4 regions of the Psychromonas sp. psych-6C06 genome follow, and region 1 is predicted to be linked to each of the others. Evidence: predicted binding sites of a transcription regulator. Region 1 holds the regulator's gene; each other region holds the start of a gene.
The links. Region 1 encodes sigma-54, which starts transcription at its own class of promoters, with help from an activator protein. Its sites were predicted from a motif close to GTTGGCACGNNNNTNGNNT; they were not measured.
Positions count from the first base shown of each region.

Region 1 (5,812 bases):
TTAATGTAAGCTCAGTTAGCCAACATGCAAAAATGAAAAGTAATACAGTAACCTTCCTAAAAGAAGTGTTGCTAACCCAGGGAACCATTAAAATTACAGCAAATGAACTGGTTGTCATTCGTGGCGAGAAAGCCAATCAAGAAATTATGATTGCCAAAGGTGATGTAGCGACTTTTTACCAAACCCAAGAAGATGGTAAGCCCTTTGATGCAGAAGCGAATACTATTCATTACGATGTAGCGAAAGCCAAGATAACCTTAACGGGTAACGCACAAGTAAAACAGCTAGATAGTCAAATTAATGGTTCTAAAATAATCTACTTTTTAGAAACAGAAGAGTTGATTGTAGAAAGCGACAAAAATAGCAAAGAGCGTGTAAAGACGGTATTTTTACCAGCACAATTTGAAAATAAAGATGACAATACACAACAGGCTGAAGATAAATAATGGCTGAGTTAATCGCAAAAGGTTTAGTAAAAAGCTATAAAGGCCGTACCGTAGTAAATGGTGTAGGCTTAACCGTCAAGACGGGAGAAATAGTTGGGTTACTCGGCCCAAATGGGGCAGGCAAAACCACTTCATTTTATATGGTCGTTGGCTTAGTGAAGCAGGATGAAGGCACCATTATTGTCGATGGTGAAGATATATCACATCACCCAATGCATATACGAGCACAAAAAGGGATAGGCTATTTACCTCAAGAAGCCTCTATTTTTAGACGTTTAACAGTCACTGAAAATATCATGGGTATCTTAGAAACACGTAAAGAACTTACCAAAGATCAACGCCTCGAAAAACTGAATACGCTATTAGAAGAGTTTCATATTACCCATATTCGTAATAATAAAGGCATGAGCCTTTCGGGTGGCGAGCGTCGACGTGTAGAGATTGCCAGAGCACTAGCAACCGAACCTAAATTTATTCTACTAGATGAGCCCTTTGCAGGTGTTGATCCAATTTCAGTCATTGATATCAAAAATATTATCGGTCAACTTCGCGATCGAGGCTTAGGCGTCCTAATTACTGACCATAACGTGCGTGAAACGCTTGATGTCTGTCAACACTCATACATTGTTAGCCATGGTGAAATTATCGCAATTGGGACACAAGACGAAATATTGGCAAATGATCATGTAAAACAAGTGTATCTAGGTGAAGAATTTAAACTATAGTTATTGTAAATATAGTTATTAAGACATAGCTACTAGTTATTTATATCAGGAAATACAAGCTTTGATGAAACAAGGGTTACAATTGAAAATGGGTCAGCAACTTGCGATGACCCCACAATTACAACAAGCGATCAAATTATTACAACTATCCACCCTTGATTTACAACAAGAGATTCAAAATGCGCTTGATGAAAACCCATTACTAGAGCAAGAAGATAACAGCTCACTTCAAGATGTCGTCAAAGAGCAAGACAGTAGTCAACTTGATACAGCCGAAGCACTTACCCAACAAGAATTTTCACAAGAGCAACCTGATGAAAGCAACTGGGAAGAAGCTTATACACCGCCTCCAACAACTTCAATTTCCTCAGGTTCATCCTCTTTTGAAGGCGAAGATAGCGTCTATCAGGGAGAGTCATCTATTTCTCTTCAAGATCATTTAATATGGCAGATGCAACTAACTCCCTTTTCTCAAACCGATCTCTTAGTCGCAACCGCTATTATCGACTCCATTGATGAGTTTGGCTACTTAACCAGTAGCTGCGAATCGATACTGGAAGCGTTGAGTAATGAAGTTGAAGATCTTGAGTTAGATGAGATCGAAGCAGTTTTAAAACGAATACAGCATTTTGATCCCATTGGTGTTGCGGCTAAGTCAGCACAAGACTGCTTACAAATACAGCTACGGCATCTCAGTGATGATACCCCTTGGCGTGCAGAAGCATTAATGATTCTCGAAGAACATATGGACCTATTAGGTAACCGAGATTACCGTACTTTAGCGCGCAAGACCAAACTGAAAGAGAATGAACTCGCAGAAATTATGCGCCTAATTCAAACCTTAGAGCCACGTCCTGGAAATCAATTCGAAGATACGCAAGCACAATACGTTGTACCTGATGTCTATGTGAAAAAAATAGGTGGACAATGGCGCGTATCGCTAAATCAGGACTGTGATCCGAACCTTTCTATCAATCAACAATATGCAGACTTATGCAAAGGTAATATTAGTAAAACAGATTCGCAATTTATTAAGGGTAACCTTCAAGAAGCGAAGTGGTTTATTAAAAGCCTCGAAAGTCGTAATGAAACATTGTTAAAAGTATCAAACTGTATCGTGCAACAACAGCAAGCATTTTTTGAATATGGTGACGAAGCAATGAAACCAATGGTGCTCAATGATGTTGCCTTTGAAGTTGAAATGCATGAATCTACTATTTCTCGAGTTACCACCCAAAAGTTTATGCATACACCCCGCGGTATTTATGAATTAAAATTTTTCTTTTCTAGCCATGTTGCTACCGAGAGTGGTGGCGAATGTTCATCGACTGCTATCCGTGCGTTAATTAAAAAGTTAGTAAATGCAGAGCTCACTACTAAGCCACTCAGCGATAACAAAATCACTCAGTTACTTGAAGAGCAGGGGATAAAAGTAGCAAGACGCACTATTGCTAAATATAGGGAGTCCTTAGGTATCCCACCCTCTAATCAACGCAAGCAGTTACTATAAGTTTAGATAACTAACCTAAGTTCTGGATAAGCAAAGCGATACAATACAGCTATTTCCGCGAATTTCGGCGTTAAAACATCTACCAATACCCCATTATTGCGACGATAATTTGCCTGAACTACGCAAAAATGAAGGCACTGTATTATAAAAGTAGCAGCATCGTGGTTTTAAACACCATAAAGCTTTCATTAACCAGAATTGAGGTTAAGTAAGCTAAATCGCTTAATATTGATTAATATTAAAAAATGGGCGTTCTTGTATAGCCATTCTTATTTAACCTGATAAAATCGCGCCAATTGTGCCACTAGAAAATAATATTATGAAAATATCTGACCTATTAGATAAAGACTCTGTGTTTAGCCAAACTAGCTGCAGCAGTAAGAAATGCGCATTAGAAAAAATCAGCATTATTGCAGCTGAAAAATTAGATATCGACTCGCAGCAATTATTCAATTCGCTTATTGCACGAGAAAAAATTGGCTCTACTGGAGTTGGGCTAGGAATTGCTATTCCACACGTTAAAATTGACAGTAGCTATCCAGCTACTGCTATTTTTATGCAATGCCATTCAGGGATCGATTATGATTCTTACGATGGTAATAAAGTCGATATATTATTTGCTATTTTTGTTCCTGAAGATAAATGCCAAGAATACTTACAGGCGCTCTCAGAAATAAGTCAAAAATTGCTCGACAAACCCTATTTGCGACAACTAAGAAGCGCACAAACTAACGAGCAGTTATATAACCTATTGCAAATTGAATAACTGCGAGGGAAAAAAATGAAATTAATCATCATCAGTGGACGTTCCGGCTCAGGAAAAACAATCGCGCTACATGTGCTTGAAGATCTAGGCTATAACTGTATCGATGGTGTGCCCTTCCAATTATTAGATCAACTCCTCGATACCGTTGATGTAGAAAATAATAAAATAGCCATCACTCTAGATGTTCGTAATCTACCAGGTGACTCTGATGCAATTGACTCCTTGCTAGCAACATTAAAATGCAAAGTAAAAATAGATATCATCTATATAGATGCGATTAGCACAGAACTCATTCGACGTTATAGTGAAACTCGCAGATTACACCCTCTGTCAAAACAAAAACTGTCTTTATCACAGGCATTAGAGCAAGAAAATACATTATTAGCCCCTATCAGGAAATCAGCAGCACTTGAAATAGATACCACCACACTATCTATTCATAATCTCAATGAACGCATCAAACTTTTTTTACAAGGCACGAGCAAAAGTAAGTTACTGATCATATTTCAATCCTTCGGCTTTAAGTATGCATCGCCTGAAGATGCAGATTATATTTTTGATGTTCGTTTTTTACCTAACCCGCACTGGGAACCCTCATTACAAAAATTTAACGGTACAGAGCAACCTATTATTGACTATCTAGACTCTTTTCCAATAGTTAAGCAAACGGTTAATCAAATTGAGAATTTATTTCAATCTTGGATGCCACATTTAGAGGATAATAACCGCAATTATGTGACTATTGCTATCGGCTGTACAGGAGGTAAACACCGCTCAGTTTATGTAACGGAAAAGATTGCGGCTCGTTTCGGTAACAAATATCAGGTACAAGTTGAGCATAAACGACTTGCAGGAAAAGAAGGCTTATAAAAAAGTGGATATCATCAAACAAACTATTACAATACAAAACAAACTCGGTTTACATACACGAGCTACCATCAAACTAGTTGAATTGGTTAATAATTTTGATGCTAAGATCACGATTAGCCACCACGGTAAACAAGCTGATGCTGATAGTGTACTAGGGTTAATGGTATTAGAAACCTGTTTTGGACAAGAGATAGAAATAACGGCAACGGGTAATCAAGCACAACAGGCAATGTCTGCCGTTACTAGGCTAATAGAAGATAAGTTTTTAGAAGAAGAATAATAATAATAATTTAAAGGAAAACAGATGCTGGAAAAAAACGAATTAAAAGATACCCAGCAATACCTCCGCGAAGTCAATAAAGCAATCGAAAGTGGCATGTTTGTTCTTGCTCGCAGTATTATCGAAAAGATGCCTGCCTGTGATGTCGCATTACTACTTGAATCCTCACCACCAGCAAATCGTAAGGTATTATGGAACCTTACAGACCATGATCAACAAGGTGAAATCCTCGAAGAATTAAACGAAGATGCTAAAGACGGTATTATCAGCCTAATGGATGCGGCCAATTTAGTTGCTGTTACTGAAGGGATGGACACTGATGATCTGGCTTACATTCTTCGTGGCATCCCAAATAGCCTTTACCGAGCTGTTTTAGAGCAGATGGATGCACAAGATAGGCATCGAGTTGAAACAGCACTCGCTTACCCTGAAGATACAGCTGGCTCAATTATGAATACAGACACCATAACACTCCGACCTGATGTATCTATTGATGTTGTACTTCGATACTTACGCCTTAAAGATGAGTTGCCAGAAGCGACAGATACTTTATATGTTGTTAATTCTGATGACCATTTAATTGGTGATGTTCCATTATCTTTATTATTAACGGTTGACCCTGCACTTTCTGTTGCTGAAGTGATGAACACTCAAACAGGTAGTTTATTGGCTGAAATGCCCGAGCTTGAAATAGCAAAGCTCTTTGAACGACATGATTGGATATCTGCACCAGTCGTAGATCATAACAATCAACTACTAGGGCGTATTACCATTGATGATGTCGTTGACATTATTAGGGAAAATGCAGAGCACTCAATGATGGGTATGGCAGGTATGGATGATGACGAAGATACCTTCGCCCCTATCTTGCCCAGTGCCAAACGCCGAACGGTTTGGCTTTCTATTAATTTAATCGCAGCCTTTATTGCAGCGTCTGTTTCTAATATGTTCGAAGCAACACTGGAACAGATGGCAACACTCGCCGTATTAATGACAATAGTCCCTAGCATGGGTGGGATAGCAGGCAATCAGACACTGGCATTAGTAATACGTGGTATTGCAGTCGGCCATATCGGTAACAGTAATACACGCTGGCTAATTGGAAAAGAGGCCGCAATTGGTGTTTTAAATGGTATGGTTTGGGCTGTATTGGTAGCCACAGCAGTCGTACTTTGGAAAGGTGATATTGCAGTTGGGTTTATTATTGCTGGAGCA
Region 1 covers NZ_PIZM01000012.1:21,010-26,821, reverse strand. The annotation lists gene lptA (lipopolysaccharide transport periplasmic protein LptA) at 1-446, shown strand, start outside; gene lptB (LPS export ABC transporter ATP-binding protein) at 446-1,171, shown strand; gene CW745_RS14705 (RNA polymerase factor sigma-54) at 1,236-2,681, shown strand; gene CW745_RS14700 (PTS sugar transporter subunit IIA) at 3,001-3,447, shown strand; gene rapZ (RNase adapter RapZ) at 3,463-4,317, shown strand; gene CW745_RS14690 (HPr family phosphocarrier protein) at 4,322-4,597, shown strand; gene mgtE (magnesium transporter) at 4,622-5,812, shown strand, end outside.

Region 2 (5,812 bases), on a different contig from region 1:
CAATTAATTGGTTACCTTGGCGACGGGTTGTCCAACCTGTACGTGTATCTCCGCCTGCAACAACTGTAAAAGGGCTATTATCGTTAGGGGCAGTTTTAAACCAAAGACGATCACCACAACCACTGTCATCACAAACGCGATAATAGACAGGACTGTTCGCTGGTAAATCGGTTAATGTTACAAACTGGCTCGTGAGTGAGCCGGCAAAAGTTTGTGTGTTATTAACACGTTCCGTTTGCCACTGAATTTCGTTGGTACTCAAACCATATTTTACATAATGATTACGACTTCCAGTGGGAGTAAATCCTATGGTTGCTTGTGATGAAGGATTTGTATCCCATACTAGGCGGTGTTGTGAACTACTAGCACTTACTGTGTGTGTTAAGCAAGCTAAAGTAAGTGGTAAAATAGCGTTAACATATGTTTTCATCATACATCCTTGCAATGTGATATTTTATTTAAAAAAATCGACTTATTAAAATAATGACCGCACATTCGTTTATTTTGAATGCGAGGCGGGAAATTTGTCATTCACTAAAATGACAAAAGCTGCATTTCGATAAGGTAAAACCAATGAGTCGCTATGGAGGAAGTTAACAGCAACTGCTCCTTGGTTTATCTCACGATAACGTTTTATGAGTGGCATGGAATGCACACTGGTCCAAAAATCACCACGTTGCATATGAGGAAAATAATCAACGGCTAGATTATTTTCATTTGGGCGATCATTCGTCATGAGTAAGGTTAGTAATTCATTGTGAGATGGTAGACGCCACTGATTCACACCGCAGAGTTTTTGTTGGTTTGTTTTTGTAATAAGGTCAAGCACATCACAGCGGCTGGGTTGAAAATAGCAGTCTCCCATATTTTCAACGCCACGTTGTCCATCAAACCATGAATAGGTCCAGTAGCCATCATGAATTGATTCATCATCTTTTTTTACTTCCCATAACAAGCCATGATGTTTATCAAAGACACAGTCCCAAGGTCCTTGCCAAGGTGTTAATTTCTCTCCTGAGTGGCTAATTTTTTCAAAACGTAAATCTTGGGTCTGCACCGGAGATTGTTCTCCCTTAAGTAGATAAAAGGCAGTCAATAGCAGGGTAATAACTAAAATTAAGATACGTTTTACCATGATGAAAACACCAACTTAAAAGGTCGTTCATGGCGAGTATGGGCTATTTGAGAATGGTCAAATGCTGATACCCACAGACATACATTATTTTGTAAGAAAATATCATATGTAGAGCCTGTATCACGTTTACGTGAAAGCTCTAATGTCCATTTTCCCGCTTGCCACTGACCGCGGGCACGAACATCTGCACGATCTCCTTCAAATCGGTTGGATCGGTATAATACGGAGGGTATTACGCTGCCCTCAGCATAGTTGTCATTACTCAGTTTGTAAGGGGTACTTTCAAACCAAGGTAATATTTTCAGGTTAGAAACTATCTTATCTTGTTGAAAAGTATCTGCATTAATCGGCAGACGTTTGGGGGTGATCGTGTGTGCAGAATACCATTGCCAATTCGTTACATAACCGGCACCTTCTTTGGCGTCTGCATTGTAACCGGCAGTGTAGCGTCGCTCTCCCGTCCGCACATTTTTAGGGGAAGTAAAGTGATTGTCATCGGCGAGAAACATATCGTTAGTTCGCACTGCTTTCCAGTGCCATAAATCACGCGTTCGCCCATCTAAACTGGCGTGATAACCTTTTCCGTGAAAGTTACTGGGTTTATCTTTAATAGGTTGAGGGCCTAAATGTGCTGTTCCATCAGCACCAGACTCACAATGTGTTGACAGCATGACAGCAAATTTATCTTCATAATAACGTTGCTCATCAAATTGATAAAAACCTTGTTGCTTAATCTGCCATTGGTTATTGCGCTTCTCTAAAGGAAGGTGCTGTAAGCTTTGTGTTGAATCCTGCCAAGTGAACAGAAAATAAACCTCCTCTTTATTGGCTACCGCTTGAACTGTGATTTGTGTTTGTCCATTTGCAAAGTTTGCGCCGCCTGTCGTTAATACACTGACCATTTTTGCGCGTTGCCAAAATGGTTCGTTGGGTAAACCATCAATTTCGATCAACTGATCATAAGAAATAGGCATCACTTCAAGTGAGGTAGTTTTGTTTTTCTGTTGCAGTAAATAGATAAAACTAGATAGACAAACAACCGCAATAATAGGAAATATGCAACGACTGATAGGTATTGTGTTGAGCGGTAATATTTTTTTAAGAGAACTCTTTCCCTGTTGTAGTAGATGAACTATCCCATGCAATAGGATATATAAAAAAACTGCGCAGGAAAAAAAGTAATGTAAATCGAATGCCGTGAGTAGCGGACTCGAAAAATAACTTAACCAGCCACTTATTACCGCACCAATGATAACGACGTAACCAAGTCGGTTTATCCAACGGTGATAAGGTGATTTTTTTCTGTTGATATTAGTATTAAGAAAGGGAGCAATTAAGATAACGGCAGTTAACGCGATCCCTGCTAGCAGATGTAATTGATGCAGTTGCCCTTGAGGTAATAGAGGGGATAACCACATTAAGGTCGGATCAGAAACAAGTCGAATACGCGATCCACTTAATAAATTTATAAGTACAGCCACCACACAAATAATATGTAGAAACATAAAGTTGTAACGTTTTGAATTTAATTGCATTTTATCGTTATACCTCCAATTTCGGAGTAATATAAACTATGATATTTACAATTTTGTTACATGTTAGTTTTATTTATATTATTAGTTAAGTGGCTAGGGGGGGGGTGATCTTTATTGTTTGTTTTTACAACAATTTGTTGAAAAAAAGAGCGAAAGTTTAAAGCCCTTGACTAAAATATTCGAGGGTGATGTTAATAGGCTATAGGTGGTGGCTTCATAACGCACTAAAAAGCGTCCATTAGCTTATGCGAAGGACGCTTAGTGGTTGTTCATAATTAACTACATAATTAAATAATGAAGAAAAGTGTTATACCAATTCCGCTAATATAGTGATCAAATATTACGCAGGAAAAAGTAGTTAGTTCAGGCGAAAATTGATGTAAATGGTTTTTCCCTTTACGAAATTTTTAACGCTGAAATAGCTTCTTTTAACCAGCAAGATTGATCAGTTATTTAGTGGATTTGGTATTAATAATCAACCCAAGGTACGCCTTCCTCTAACCACGCCATTTCACCATTTAAATCAGTTATTTAGTGGATTTGGTATTAATAATCAACCCAAGGTACGCCTTCCTCTAACCACGCCATTTCACCATTTAAAATACTCTTGGCTAATTTATTCTCTTTCTTATCATCATTATCAGCCAGTTCATCAAATAGACGCTTGATTTTACGTTTGCTATTTAAACTAAACACATCTGCTAGGTATTGTGGAGTTAAATCGCTGTGTTGGTTGTTTAGTTTAGAAACGGTATAGGAGCAGGTTGCTGAAATCAGGCCTTTCAAAAGGGGGGGGAAGCGAACCTAGTAAGCACTGCTTAATTTGGTGATATGGTTTGTGAAAAACGAGCTGCAATACCTATATAAATCGTTAATTTTTCATTTAGTGACAGATAGATAATAAAAAGTGGTTTACTGGTTAAGGGAGGTTGCTAGCCCTTAAGTGAAATAAATTTAATGTTACAACTCACGCCTTGGTAGTTTACATTTTTCCACGCACTACTAGCTCACTTTCTCAATTCCATTGGTATTATTGAAATTGGTTTTGTTCGTGATAGTTTTTTCCTACGTAATTATTGCTCGCAACATTAATTCTTTTTGTATAAATAGAATTTGATTTATAAGCAGATCTTTTATCTTAGGAAATTATTATGAAAGCTGATGTTGGTGTCAGAATTTTTTACATGTATTTATTGGTTTAATTTATTTTCTCTATAACCTTATGTTTTAAAGTGATTTTATTTTTATTTTATATTGGCGTGATTTTTGCTTCTTGTGGTTTTGTTTTTATATATCATAAAAACTCTTCAACTTAGATGCAACATTATTAAAGGAAAAGTACAAATGAAACAGTTTTTTTTGAAAGGTGTAATAGCAAGTTTTGCTTTGGCTATTAGTGCAGGCGCAAACGCTGGCCTTATAGGTGTTTGGGGAAATAGTACCCCTTTTGCTACTCCTATTCAAAATGCAGGACATACATTTGTTAATGTTAACTCGGCTACTACTTTAGAAGAGCTAGATACTTTAGAGCAAGTTTGGTTAATTCGCCGCGATGGAGATGCGGACTTGAACAACTATGTTTTAAATGGCGGTACGCTTGTTACAGAGTGGTCTGGGGCTTCTTGGGCTGTGAATTCAATGTCAATGCTTGAAGCAGATGATAGTTTTGGTTTTGCTAGTCGAACATCGGTGACGTTTACACAAGAAGGTATTGATTTAGGCTTCACTACAAACTTGCCGAACCCTTATTCAAATGAAGGAGCGACTGAGTTTTTTCGTTCATTTACAGGTATAGGGGAAGGGGTTGATATTATTGCAACTGCAAATGGATATAATGTTGGTATCGCTGGAAGTTATGGTCTTGGAAATGTCGTTGCATTAGGTTGGGATTGGGTAGACACTAATGCGTTAAACCCAATGAACCAATTGTTAGTAAATGATATAACCGGTTTATCCTTTTCTCCTAAAGGAGTGCCAGAGCCAGGGACTTTAGTCATTTTTGCTTTAAGTTTAATAGGGTTAGCTTCTCGTAAGTTTAAGAGATAATTTAGTTTCATCATATTGCAATGATTGTAAGCACTGAGCATAACAGCCAGTGCTTATTAGTTTTACATCCTCTAAAGCGATATTAATCGTTTATTCGCTTAACAGATAATGCTAAAGATTAAGCTATTAATTTAATAATCAACCCAAGGCACGCCTTCCTCTAACCACGCCATTTCACCATTTAAAATACTCTTGGCTAATTTATTCTCTTTCTTATCATCATTATCAGCCAGTTCATCAAATAGACGTTTGATTTTACGTTTGCTATTTAAACTAAACACATCTGCTAGGTATTGTGGAGTTAAATCGCTGTGTTGGTTGTTTAGTTTAGAAACTGCATAGGAGCAGGTTGCTGAAATGGCAAACAGCTCTGTACCTATCTCCATCAATACTCCTAGAATATGCTGTTTACGCTCTAATCTATCTTGGTATAAGCCGATATAATGAAAAATAGTGCGTGCCAATTTATGAGCGGTGTTTTCTACAAAATCGATATGTTTGGCTAATTTTCCTAGGCTTGGGTGTGAGCTCCATAGTGTGCTACTTAACCATTGTGTAGGGTACCAACTGCCATAGAAAGCCGCTAGTTTTAGTCCGGCTTCTATTTTTTCACCGACCGGTAGGTTCTTTTTGAGTATATCTGCTGCGACTTTAAGGTGGGGATCCATCGCTTCACGTGCTAAAAATAGCTTCATGATATCGGTCGTGCCTTCAATAATACGATTGATGCGGCAATCGCGCATTAGGCGCTCAATAGGGTAGGGCTTTTCGCCACGTGCTTTTAACGACGATGCCTTTTCATAACCACGACCACCGCGCAGTTGCATGGTGGTATCAACCACTTGCCAAGCTACCTCAGAGCAGAACAGTTTTGCCATGGCGGCCTCAATGCGCAGATCAAGCTTGGGATCATCAGCCATATGCGAGGTTAAATAGGTGACCGCTTCCATGGCAAAGGTACTGGATGCGATAAAAGCGATTTTTTTAGCGCCAGCTTCATGCTTGCCAATTGGCATACCCCATTGAACCCGCTCATTGCCCCAATCTCGAGCGACTGCCAAACAGTATTTACCCATACCCGCAGAGGCTGCTGGTA
Region 2 covers NZ_PIZM01000010.1:14,870-20,681, reverse strand. The annotation lists gene CW745_RS13715 (pre-peptidase C-terminal domain-containing protein) at 1-430, opposite strand, end outside; gene CW745_RS13710 (DUF1566 domain-containing protein) at 500-1,135, opposite strand; gene CW745_RS13705 (ethylbenzene dehydrogenase-related protein) at 1,129-2,670, opposite strand; gene CW745_RS13700 (hypothetical protein) at 3,217-3,456, opposite strand; gene CW745_RS13695 (PEP-CTERM sorting domain-containing protein) at 4,015-4,716, shown strand; gene CW745_RS13690 (acyl-CoA dehydrogenase family protein) at 4,848-5,812, opposite strand, start outside.
Region 2: the regulator sigma-54 is predicted to act here: its motif matches at 3,924-3,942, upstream of CW745_RS13695 (PEP-CTERM sorting domain-containing protein).

Region 3 (5,812 bases), on a different contig from region 1:
GTTGCTATCTCAAGTGGCGGTAAAGCTCCGGTTTTAGCGAGACTTATTCGTGAACGTTTAGAGTCATTATTACCGATGCATATCGGCCGTTTAGCGACTATTTCGGGGGAGTTTCGTCATCAAGTTAAGAAAACACTTAAAAGTGTTTCCTTACGACGTCGTTATTGGGAAAAATTATTTGGTAATGGGCAACTTGGACAACTACTCCAGAGAGGCCAAACAGATAAGGCAATTGCATTAATGACCCAAAGTTTAACCGAAGAGGTTGCTAAAGGTGATGTTGCTTTAGTGGGAGCTGGGCCAGGCGATCCTTCTTTATTAACATTAAAAGCATTGCAGCTTATGCAACAAGCTGACGTGGTGCTATATGATCGTCTTGTTTCCTCTGAAATTTTAGATTTAGTGCGACGTGATGCTGATCTTATCTCCGTAGGTAAAGAAGCGGGTAATCATGAAGTAGAACAGTCTCGTACTAATGAAATGTTAGTGGAGTATGCACTACAAGGGAAGAAAGTAGTTCGGCTAAAAGGTGGAGATTCATTTATTTTTGGCCGAGGAGGCGAAGAGCTTGAAGAGCTCGTTGCTTCTAATATCGATTTTCAAGTCGTACCGGGTATTACCGCCGCTTCTGGCTGTAGCGCCTATGCTGGTATCCCATTAACGCACCGTGATTATGCTCAATCTGTTACGTTCGTGACAGGGCATCGTAAGCAAGATGGGAAACAATTAGATTGGAAAGCATTGGCGATTAAAAATCAAACCTTAGTTGTTTATATGGGGCTTATTCAAGCAGAAGAGATACAACAACAGTTATTACATTATGGGCGTGGAGCTGAAACACCTGTTGCGCTAATTAATAAAGGTACAACCGCTGATCAGCATGTTGTTATCGGTAAGCTTGATGAATTATCGCAATTAGGAGGTGGCTTAAAAGGGCCAACACTAATAATAATTGGTGAAGTGGTTTGTCTTGCGGATAAATTATCTTGGTTCAATCCTGAGCAGGGGCATAAACTATCAAGGGATCCCTTCTTGGTTAACCTTGCTTAGTTATACCAAACGAAATAAATCGCTGAACTATTTTACTGGTTAAAGCAACTTACCTCTTCGTTGAAGCTTTCGTAAAGAGAGCAATCATTTACGTCTCGAGTTAAGTCACTTTTCCTACACAAAATTTAGATCACACACTTATACCAAATCCATTAAATAACTGATCATTTGTACTGGTTAAAAGGAGCTATCTCTGTGTTAAAAGTTTTGTAAATAGAACAACTATTTACTGTAACTTTCGCCTTGTGATACCTCCTTTTTCCTACGTAAAATTTGAACACTATATTAGTGGAATTGGTATTAATTCGATTGGTATTATATAAATGGAATGAGAAAGTGAGCTTGTTTTGCGTAGGAAATTTAAGCTATCAAGGTGTTAATGCAAAAATTAGTTATTCATCTTTGAAAACTCACAACACCAGTAGTGGAAGTTATAACAAGTAAGGCTTATCACCTTTGGTGTTACATAAATTGCTGGAAGGGGGTTGAAAAGGGGCTATAGTCGGTCGTTAAGCCCGTTCTATATCAATAAATAATGTTTAACTTCATTGTGAAATAATGGGGGCAATGAAGTTAAATTAAAACGTTACTGGTTATAGCGGTATTAAATTTTTGTCGCTCTACGTAAACTAAATCCTATCAATGCCAGTGCAAATATAGCTAACATTGTTGGTGCTGGTACAGAGCGTTTAACTAACATTGTGCTTTGAGCACTATCACCATTAGCTGTATATGAGTTTGAATAATTGTAGTTATCATAGATATTCACTACATCATTGTTATATAGATCGAAAAGCGCTCCAGTCCACTCTAGCATATGGACATTGCTTAACCCGTCGGTGCCTAAAAACCAACCTACAGAAGAGTTATGTTCGATTGCAGTACCCTCGTATTTAGTGGTGTTTTTTCCCATAATATCGAATAGTTCAGTAAAAACACTCCCATTAACGCCTTGTCCATCTTTGGCATAAAGCTGCCCTATGCCGTATTCATTTCTATTTTCATAATCTGCACCTAAGCCTAAGAAAGCATTGCTCCACATCGTGAAAACTTGATCCTTACTGGCTAAAGACCACCCTTGGTATTCTCCGCCTTGGCCAAGCTGTGAAGCAACATAGTTATAGCTTTTGCCATTGTTGATGCCAAAGTCCATCCACTCTAACCCAGTCGAGGTATCGATAAAGCTATTATTGTTGGTATCAGTAATAACAACAGCTTGGACGGTAACAGACAGGAGTAGAGCTGAGCTGGCTAACCCTATGTTTAAGCATTTAAAAATCATTGAGTGTCCTCATATTTTGTTTGTATTTCTTGGACAGGCGTCGTAATAGATACAGCAATTAACATGCCACGATAATAATTCTTAATAAGTTCAATAAGATATAAAGTGCAGTGTTTTCTATTTTGCCTTTTAGTGTAAGTAAAGTCGACATATTGTCAAAATATTAACCAATGAAGTTATCAGGGGCTATTGATCTTCGTTGTTTGAATGTTGTTAAACACTGCGCGTTTTTAGCAAGGTAGGCGGAATGTAGCTTGGTCATTCTAAGTGAATTTCGTCTAACGGATAGTAAAAGGTCTTTTCGTTTTGTATTGCCTACTGTTTGGCATAGTCAAATAGAGCAAGGGCATAGCGTGTTGAATTCATAAAGCAACATTTATTGACCATTTTTACTGCGTTTTCGCCTACTGATGTAGAATAATAGCTGGGCATAGACTCAGCCTTGTATAACAGCAAAGTGGTTCTTTATCTTGCATTGTTTGCTATTGACGTAGTCAACTGCGGCCAATAGCCAACAAATTGTTGCAAAAATAAACTCGAAAGTTCAACAGACCCTATTAATACCAAATCCACTAAATAACTGATCAATCTGACTGGTTAAAAGAAGCTATTTCAGCGTTAAAAATTTTGTAAAGGGAGCAACCATTTGCATCAATTTTCGCCTTGAACTACCCCCTTTTTCCTGCGTAATATTTGATCACTATATTAGCGGAATGGTATAAGGCCAAAAGCACTGTTCAAATTAAGGAAGTGTTAAACTATCGGCGCTGTTATGCATTGTTATGAGTGATTAGTGGGATAACAATCTCATTGAGTATGTGTGCAAAAGCTTGCGTTGAAAAAGTGATTTATTTCAGATCCAAAGATGACTTAATTGGCATTCCCTTTACGAAAGTTTTAACGAAGAGGTAAATTATTTTAACCAGTAAAATAGAACGGCTATTTATTTCGCCGGGAATACCGTTAGTAGCCATGAAAAACAGCTTATTAACTTCATTATTTTGAAAACAGGGTAATGAAGTTAATGATTAAAACTATCTGAGTAATCGTATTTGGTTAATACAATCGCTTAGCGACGTGCTTGACGACGAAAGCGCAGGCCGATTAAGGCTAATGCGAAGATAGCTAGGGTTGCAGGTGCAGAGACAGTGCTACGCACAAGCATGGTGCTGCGCTGTTCATAGGACCTGTTAAGGTTAGAATCGTAATTATTGTTATCATAAATGTATGCAATATCATTTCGGTTAAGGTCATAATAACTACCTGTAAATTCTTGTTTATATACGTAACTTAACCCGTTATTGCCTGCAAACCAAGCAAGGTTATAATTATACTCGTATGGTGTACCTATGTTATAAGCTATATTACTACCCATCGCATCAAAGGTCTCGCTAAACACACTGCCACTTACTCCATAACCATCACTAACATAAAGTTGCCCTGTTCCGGAGTGATTGGCATTTTCATCGCTTGCACCTAAGCCTAAAAATGCATTAGCCCACATTGTGTACACTTGCTCTTTGCTGGCCAGTGCCCAACCTTGATATTGACCACCTTGGCCGAGTTGTGAAGCCACGTAGTTATAGCTTTGGCCATTATTAATACCAAAGTCCATCCACTCCAAACCCGTTGAGGTGTCGATAAAGCTATCATTATTGGTATCGGTTATCACACCCGCACTAGCGCTGAATGCAATAAATAAAGTCAAAGCGCTTAACGCAGTGGTTAACATTTTTAATGTCATAAAATATCCTTATTTATTTTTATTATTTCAATTTAAGTTGTTTATTGTAGAAACCCATTTTTAAAGTGAAGCTTATGCTGATGGCTATATGCTATAGCGCTTTACACTGTAAAACTGAGTTAAGAGCAATATTTATGCCATAAAAATTATCAAGAATAATTTCAGCAGTTTATAAAGTGCGCTTACTTTTAAGGTGTTATTAAAGTTTTCTTGTGTAAATTTACTCGACGCTTTTAAAAAAGAGGGGGTAGAACTATTGCAGGCATTAAAAAAGCCGTAGTAGAAGTTAATCTATTACGGCTTTTAGAATGTGGTGGCCCCTCCCCGACTTGAACGGGGGACCTGACGATTATGAGTCGTATGCTCTAACCAACTGAGCTAAGGGGCCAAATTTGAGTTGCGATTATATAAGCTAGTCATTTTGCTGTCTAGCTTATGATTCGCTGTTTGCTGTTTTATTCAGCATAGTTCGCAAAATAATCTCGTAAAAACAAAAAACGCCTACCGAAGTAAGCGTTTTAAAGTTCAAAGACTCGTTAAATTACTCATCTAGGAAGCTACGTAATTGTTCGCTTCGACTTGGATGGCGTAGTTTACGTAATGCTTTCGCTTCGATTTGACGAATACGCTCACGGGTTACATCGAACTGTTTGCCAACTTCTTCAAGCGTATGGTCTGTATTCATATCGATACCAAAACGCATGCGTAATACTTTCGCTTCACGCGCTGTTAACCCTTCTAATACATCATTGGTTGCATTTTTAAGGCTTTCACTGGTTGCGCAATCAACTGGTAGTGCAATTGTTGTATCTTCAATAAAGTCGCCTAAGTGTGAGTCTTCATCATCACCGATAGGGGTTTCCATTGAGATTGGCTCTTTGGCTATTTTTAGTACCTTACGGATTTTATCCTCTGGCATCATCATACGCTCAGCAAGTTCTTCAGGCTGTGGCTCTCGACCCATTTCCTGTAGCATTTGACGTGAAATACGATTCAATTTATTGATCGTTTCAATCATGTGCACTGGAATACGAATAGTACGTGCTTGGTCAGCGATTGAACGAGTGATCGCTTGACGAATCCACCATGTTGCGTAGGTAGAGAATTTATAACCACGACGGTATTCAAATTTATCTACTGCTTTCATTAGACCGATGTTACCTTCTTGGATAAGATCTAAGAATTGTAAACCACGGTTGGTGTATTTTTTAGCAATCGAGATAACTAGACGTAAGTTCGCTTCTACCATCTCTTTTTTCGCGCGACGAGCTTTAGCTTCACCTACGCTCATATTGCGAGAGATCTCTTTTAAATTCGCAATAGTAAGCGCTGTTTCTGCTTCAACATTAATCATTTTACGAATACAGCGACGTAAATCTTCATCAAATTCTTTAATACGTGTCGCATAATCTGCTTCTGTTGCATAAATAGCATCTAGCCATGCTTCATTGGTTTCATTACCTTTGAATAGACTGATAAATGCTTTTTTAGGCATTTTATTTTGTTCAACACATATTTTTAATACTAAACGTTCTTGGGTGCGCACTGTATTCATTGATGCACGAATTGCTTTAACCATACGGTCAAACTGTTTAGGAATTAATTTAAATTGCTGGAAGAATTCTGCTTGCTCAGAAATTGCTAAACGAGTTTCTGCATGCGCACGTCCATTCTTAGCAATGGAATCTTCTACTATTTTATTGAGCTTGCGTAACTCAGCAAACTTCTCGGCAGAC
Region 3 covers NZ_PIZM01000005.1:16,545-22,356, forward strand. The annotation lists gene cysG (siroheme synthase CysG) at 1-1,050, shown strand, start outside; gene CW745_RS07920 (PEP-CTERM sorting domain-containing protein) at 1,655-2,332, opposite strand; gene CW745_RS07925 (PEP-CTERM sorting domain-containing protein) at 3,402-4,076, opposite strand; tRNA gene CW745_RS07930 (tRNA-Ile) at 4,388-4,464, opposite strand; gene rpoD (RNA polymerase sigma factor RpoD) at 4,618-5,812, opposite strand, start outside.
Region 3: the regulator sigma-54 is predicted to act here: its motif matches at 2,385-2,403, upstream of CW745_RS07920 (PEP-CTERM sorting domain-containing protein).

Region 4 (5,812 bases), on a different contig from region 1:
GAAATTTTAGCGGGTAATATTGCTAATGCAGATACCCCAGGTTATAAGGCGCGAGATATTGATTTTAAAGATGCGTTACAACAGGCTAAATCTCGATCTGGTGTATTTTTAAATCGTACTCATGAAAGTCATAAATTTGCTCAATCATTTTCAATGGCACAATCAGGTGAATTATACCGTGTAGGAAATCAGCCTGATACAGGCGATGGTAACTCTGTCGATACAGAAGTGGAGCGTAACCTGTTTATGAAAAATAGCATGGAATATCAAGCTAGTTTAGATTTCTTAAATAGTAAAATTTCAGGTCTGCGTAAAGCGATTAAAGGGCAGTAGTTGATGCGAGGAGAATTATTATGAGCTTATTAAGAGTATTAGATGTATCTGCAACCGGTATGAGCGCGCAGTCTCTTCGCTTAAATACCACTGCCAGTAACTTGGCAAATGCGAACAGCGTGAGTAGTAATCGTGAAGAAACCTATAAAGCGCGTCATCCAGTATTTGCTGCAGAACTTAATCGCGCCAAAGGCGGGCTAGGCAGCAGTGTTGGTGTAAAAGTGCAGGGGATTGTAGAGAGTGCTGCACCGCTGAATCAAGAGTATGCACCTAACCACCCTAAATCTGATGAAAATGGATTTATTTATCATTCTAATGTAAATGTGATGGAAGAGATGGCAAATATGATCAGTGCTTCACGTTCATACCAAACCAACGTACAAATTGCCGATGCTGCTAAGCAGATGTTGAGCCGTACATTACAAATGGGCAAAAGCTAAGGGGTAACTTATGACTGCAATTAATCCATTGCTAAACCTCAATACACCGCTAACCAATGAACAGATTGAAGCGAATAAAGAGGTTGATGCTCAGCAAAAACTACAACAAGAGGACTTTTTTGCACTGCTTTCTCAACAGTTAGCTTATCAAGACCCTTTTAAACCCGTTGATAATTCAGAAATGATTGCGCAGATGGCTTCTTTCACCACTGCTGAAGGTATCACAACAATGGGGACAGAGTTTGCAGGCATGAAGGAAGTATTAAGTTCAAGTCAAGCGTTACAAGCTTCTTCTTTAGTAGGTAAAAAGGTATTGATCCCAAGTAATCAGGGTTATCTTGCAGAAACTGGTGGTATAGATGGTTCGATTAATAGTGCTACTGGTGCTTACGGTGCAATGGTCTCGGTAGAGAATAGCGCGGGTGTGGTGGTACGAACAATTAGTTTAGGCGATATTGGTGCGGGTAATAAGCGCTTTTCTTGGGATGGCCTTGATAATGCAGGTGAGCGTTTACCTGAAGATACTTATACTTTCAACGCAAATGGCACAGTTAATGGTCAAGGTGAAGAATTAATGGTCGCAAGTTATGCACATGTACAAAGTGTGAGCTTAGGTGGCGGGCAAGCTGGTGTATACCTCAACCTTCAAGGGTTAGGTGGTATTGAGCTTTCAGATGCAATTGAAGTTGCAGAAAATAAATAAGAGGGAAATATTATGTCTTTTAACGTTGCATTAAGTGGTATCGCGGCTGCGCAAACAGATTTGGATTCAACGGCAAATAATATTGCCAATGTTGGGACGGTAGGTTTTAAAGAGTCCCGTGCAGAGTTTGACAGTGTTTATGCGAACTCTCTATTTTCTAATAGTAAAACAAAAACAGGTGATGGCGTTTCTGTTGCCGCTGTGGCACAACAGTTCCATCAAGGTAGTTTAAAGTTCACAAATAACCCGTTAGATCTTGCGATCACTGGTAGTGGATTCTTTGCAACGTCTGGCAATATTGGCGATCGTGACTTAAGTTTCACACGAGCAGGAACCTTTAAACTTAATAATGAAAATTTCATTGTTGATAATAGTGGTAACTATTTACAAGCATTTCCTGTGAATCCTGATGGAACATCATCTTCGGTTAGTTTAAGTACGACACAACCGATTCAGATTCCTGAAACGGCAGGTACACCGGTTTCAACATCAGAAATTAGTATTACCCTTAACTTACCCGCTGGTGATAGCACACTTGATCCGGCAAATTTTGATCCAAATGATCCTTCTACTTATAACAATGCTACCTCTGTGACTATCTACGACTCACTGGGTGAAGCACATATAACGAGTACTTATTATATTAAACCTGACGATGCATCTTTTACTGGCACCAACCAATGGGTTACTTTTGTAACCGTTGATGGCAAACCTGTTGATGCTTGGGATAAAAATGCAACACCACCAGCACCGGTGAGTGGTACTTATGGCCAAGATACTACTGGTGATGGTCTACAGGATACGACTGCACAAGCCACTTACACTGATGCGAATGGTGTCGTGCGTACTGGTGCTGTCTTAACTTTTGACTCAGTAGGTGCTTACACTGGCAGTAGTCCTGCTGCATTAGATTTTGCGCCACTAGGTGTCGGTGGTGCAAATGTGCTTGACCCTGGGGCAGATGGAACTCAAGCATTTAATTTGGACTTTAAAGAGCCGACACAATTTGCTTCTGCGTTTGAAGTAACGGCACTAGAGCAAGATGGCTTAACAGTAGGGCGCTTAACGGGAGTTGAGATTGGCAATGATGGGTTAGTGAAAGCGACATACAGTAATGGTACTTCACAGCCATTGTCACGAGTTGCAATTGTTCGTTTTCGTAATGAACAGGGGCTCGCACAGACAGGGTCTAATTGGATAGCTTCGCAAAACTCCGGAGAACCGATTGCCGGAGAGGCCTCATCTGGTTCATTTGGATCCATTAACTCAGCTGCGCTTGAGCAATCAAACGTCAATTTAACGACAGAGCTTGTGGACCTTATAACCGCTCAACGTAATTTCCAGGCAAATTCACGTGCTTTAGAGATTAATAATACCTTGCAGCAAACTATTCTACAGATCAGATAAACAATCTCTATAACTGTTACTCCTTGAAAAGGCACCTAATTTTAGGTGCCTTTTTGTTTTTATTAGCATCTTATTTTCTTTGGCATACCTCTTGCATTTCTATTTGTATAAGTCACATCAATCGTCACTATCTATCGAATGAGTTCGGTTAAGGAATACATATGGATAAGTTTTTATACATCTCAATGTCTGGTGCAAAAGAGAATATGAATGCGTTAGCTATCCATTCTAACAACCTAGCTAATGCTAATAAGACCGGATTTAAAGCCAGTTTCGAACAAGCACGCAGCATGCAAGTTTATGGACAAGGGCAACCTACTCGTGTTTTTGCTTTGACAGAGGAGCCTGGTCAAAACTTTGAAAGTGGCATTATGCAAACCACTGGCCGTGATTTAGATATATCCATACAGGGCGATGGCTGGTTTGTCGTAGAAAGCGAGCTAGGCGGTGAAGGTATGAGCCGTTCAGGTGGTCTTAATATTAATAATGACGGCATGTTAGTGGATAGTAATGGTAGTCAGGTACTTGATATACAGGGGATCCCTATTTATATCCAACTACCTGTTGAAAAATTTAATATACGTCAAGATGGCATGGTCGAAGTACGTCCTGAGGGCGCACCTGCGGAAGCGATGGAAGAGATTGCACAAATAAAATTAGTAAATCCAGATGTAAAAGGTTTGATGCGTGGAGAGGATGGTCTGTTTAGACAAATCGACGGTCAGGATCCTGAATGGGATAGAACTGTTCGGGTACAAAGTGGAACGCTTGAGGCGTCCAATGTGAATTTAAGTAGTGAGTTAACCAGTTTAATTAACTTGCAACGACATTTTGAAATGCAGATAAAAATGATGAAAAACGCAGAAGAGATCGATAAAAGTTCTGAAACGTTATTGCGTGTTGTGTAAACAAGTCATCACTGTCATTTTAATTAATCTAAGGAGAAATTTATGCATCCCGCTTTATGGATAAGTAAAACAGGGTTAGATTCCCAACAAACTAACGTAGCCACTATTTCTAATAACTTAGCCAACGCGAGTACCGTTGGTTTTAAAAAGAGTCGCGCAGTTTTTGAAGATTTACTTTATCAAAATATTAATCAGCCTGGTGCTAATGCGACGCAAAATACAAAGCTTCCCTCTGGTTTGATGATTGGTGCGGGTGCAAAAGTGGTTGCCGTACAAAAGAATTTTACACAGGGTAATGCACTTACAACCAATAACTCCTTAGATATCATGATTGATGGTCGTGGTTTTTTTGAAATAGAGATGCCTGATGGTAGTTCATCATATACGCGTAATGGCCAATTTCAGTTAAATGAAGAAGGGATTATTGTTACGCCAGGTTCAGGTTACCCATTATTACCGCAAATTCAAATCCCTAATGACGCACAATCAATCAGTATTGGTGCAGAGGGAGAAGTCTCTGTGCGTGTTGCCGGTCAAGCAGAAAACCAAGTTGTTGGCCAGCTCAACGTTAATGATTTCGTTAACCCATCGGGTCTTGAACCTTTAGGGGAGAATCTATATTCAGAAACAGGAGCAAGTGGTGCGCCATTGCAAGGTGTTCCTGGTGCTGATGGCATGGGGTTTATGCGTCAAGGAATGCTCGAAACATCTAATGTAAATGTAACTGAAGAGCTGGTTAACCTGATTGAAAGTCAACGAGTGTATGAGATGAACTCAAAAGTGATTTCTGCCGTTGATGAAATGCTCTCTTACGTTAGTCAGCAGTTATAATAGGAGGATTTATGCTTAAGTTTATCTCGTTAGTCGGCTTAATGCTCGTTTCAGGTTGTACTTCATTACCAGATACTGAAGTGAAAAATGATCCTGAGTTCGCGCCTATCGAACCTACGGAGGCGGGTATTGATGTGGTTAATACTGGTTCACTATTTCAAGATAACTACGTTAATAATCTCTATTCTGATATTAAAGCTCACCGTATTGGTGACATTATTACTGTTTATTTAGAGGAAGCTACTTCGGCGAGTAAAAAAGCAGGCTCTAGCCAAGAAAAGAAAAACAGTTATAACTTAGATATTGATCCGATGACATTGCCAGGCAGTGGTACTAACCCATTAGCGCTTTCAGGTTTGTCTATTGGAGCAAATCAAAATAGTAAATTTGAAGGCGATGCTGATGCTGACCAAAGCAATAACCTACAAGGTAGTATCACTGTAAATGTGGTACGTGTACTTAGCAATGGCAACCTCGTTATTCGAGGAGAAAAGTGGTTGATGCTGAATAACGGCGAAGAGTATGTCCGTATTAAAGGGGTTATTCGTTCGGAAGACGTGAGCTCTGATAATACTGTATCGTCAATGCGTGTTGCCAATGCACGTATTCAATACGGTGGTACTGGGGACTTTGCTAATACGCAAAAACAAGGTTGGTTAACTGCATTTTTCAATGGCCCTTATTGGCCAATCTAATTTACCTATTGAGTCTCACTCAAGGAGTTTTTCATGACATCATTTAAAAAAATACTCATTAGTCTCATCATAGCTAGCTTTGCGAGTACTTCATTTGCTGCACGCATTAAAGATGTCGCGAGTGTACAAGGTGTTCGTAGTAACCAATTAGTGGGTTATGGTTTAGTCGTTGGTTTACCGGGTACAGGTGAAAAAAGTAGTAAATTCACCGAGCAAGCATTTGCCACTATGCTGAGAAATTTTGGTATCAATATTCCAGCAGGGCAGACATTGAAAATTAAAAATGTCGCACCTGTTGCGATCACTGCAAACTTAGAAGCTTTTGCAAAGCGAGGTCAAACCATTGACGTTACAGTGTCAGCCATTGGTGAAGCTAAAAGCTTACGTGGTGGCGAGTTATTACAAACCTTTTTAAAGGGGGTTGACGGAAAAGTTTATGCGCTCGCACAGGGAAGTTTAGTGGTTGGTGGTTTAGGTGCAGAAGGTGCTGATGGC
Region 4 covers NZ_PIZM01000002.1:383,519-389,330, reverse strand. The annotation lists gene flgB (flagellar basal body rod protein FlgB) at 1-333, shown strand, start outside; gene flgC (flagellar basal body rod protein FlgC) at 354-773, shown strand; gene CW745_RS04925 (flagellar hook assembly protein FlgD) at 784-1,476, shown strand; gene flgE (flagellar hook protein FlgE) at 1,489-2,883, shown strand; gene CW745_RS04915 (flagellar basal body rod protein FlgF) at 3,045-3,791, shown strand; gene flgG (flagellar basal-body rod protein FlgG) at 3,834-4,622, shown strand; gene flgH (flagellar basal body L-ring protein FlgH) at 4,634-5,317, shown strand; gene CW745_RS04900 (flagellar basal body P-ring protein FlgI) at 5,351-5,812, shown strand, end outside.
Region 4: the regulator sigma-54 is predicted to act here: its motif matches at 2,962-2,980, upstream of CW745_RS04915 (flagellar basal body rod protein FlgF).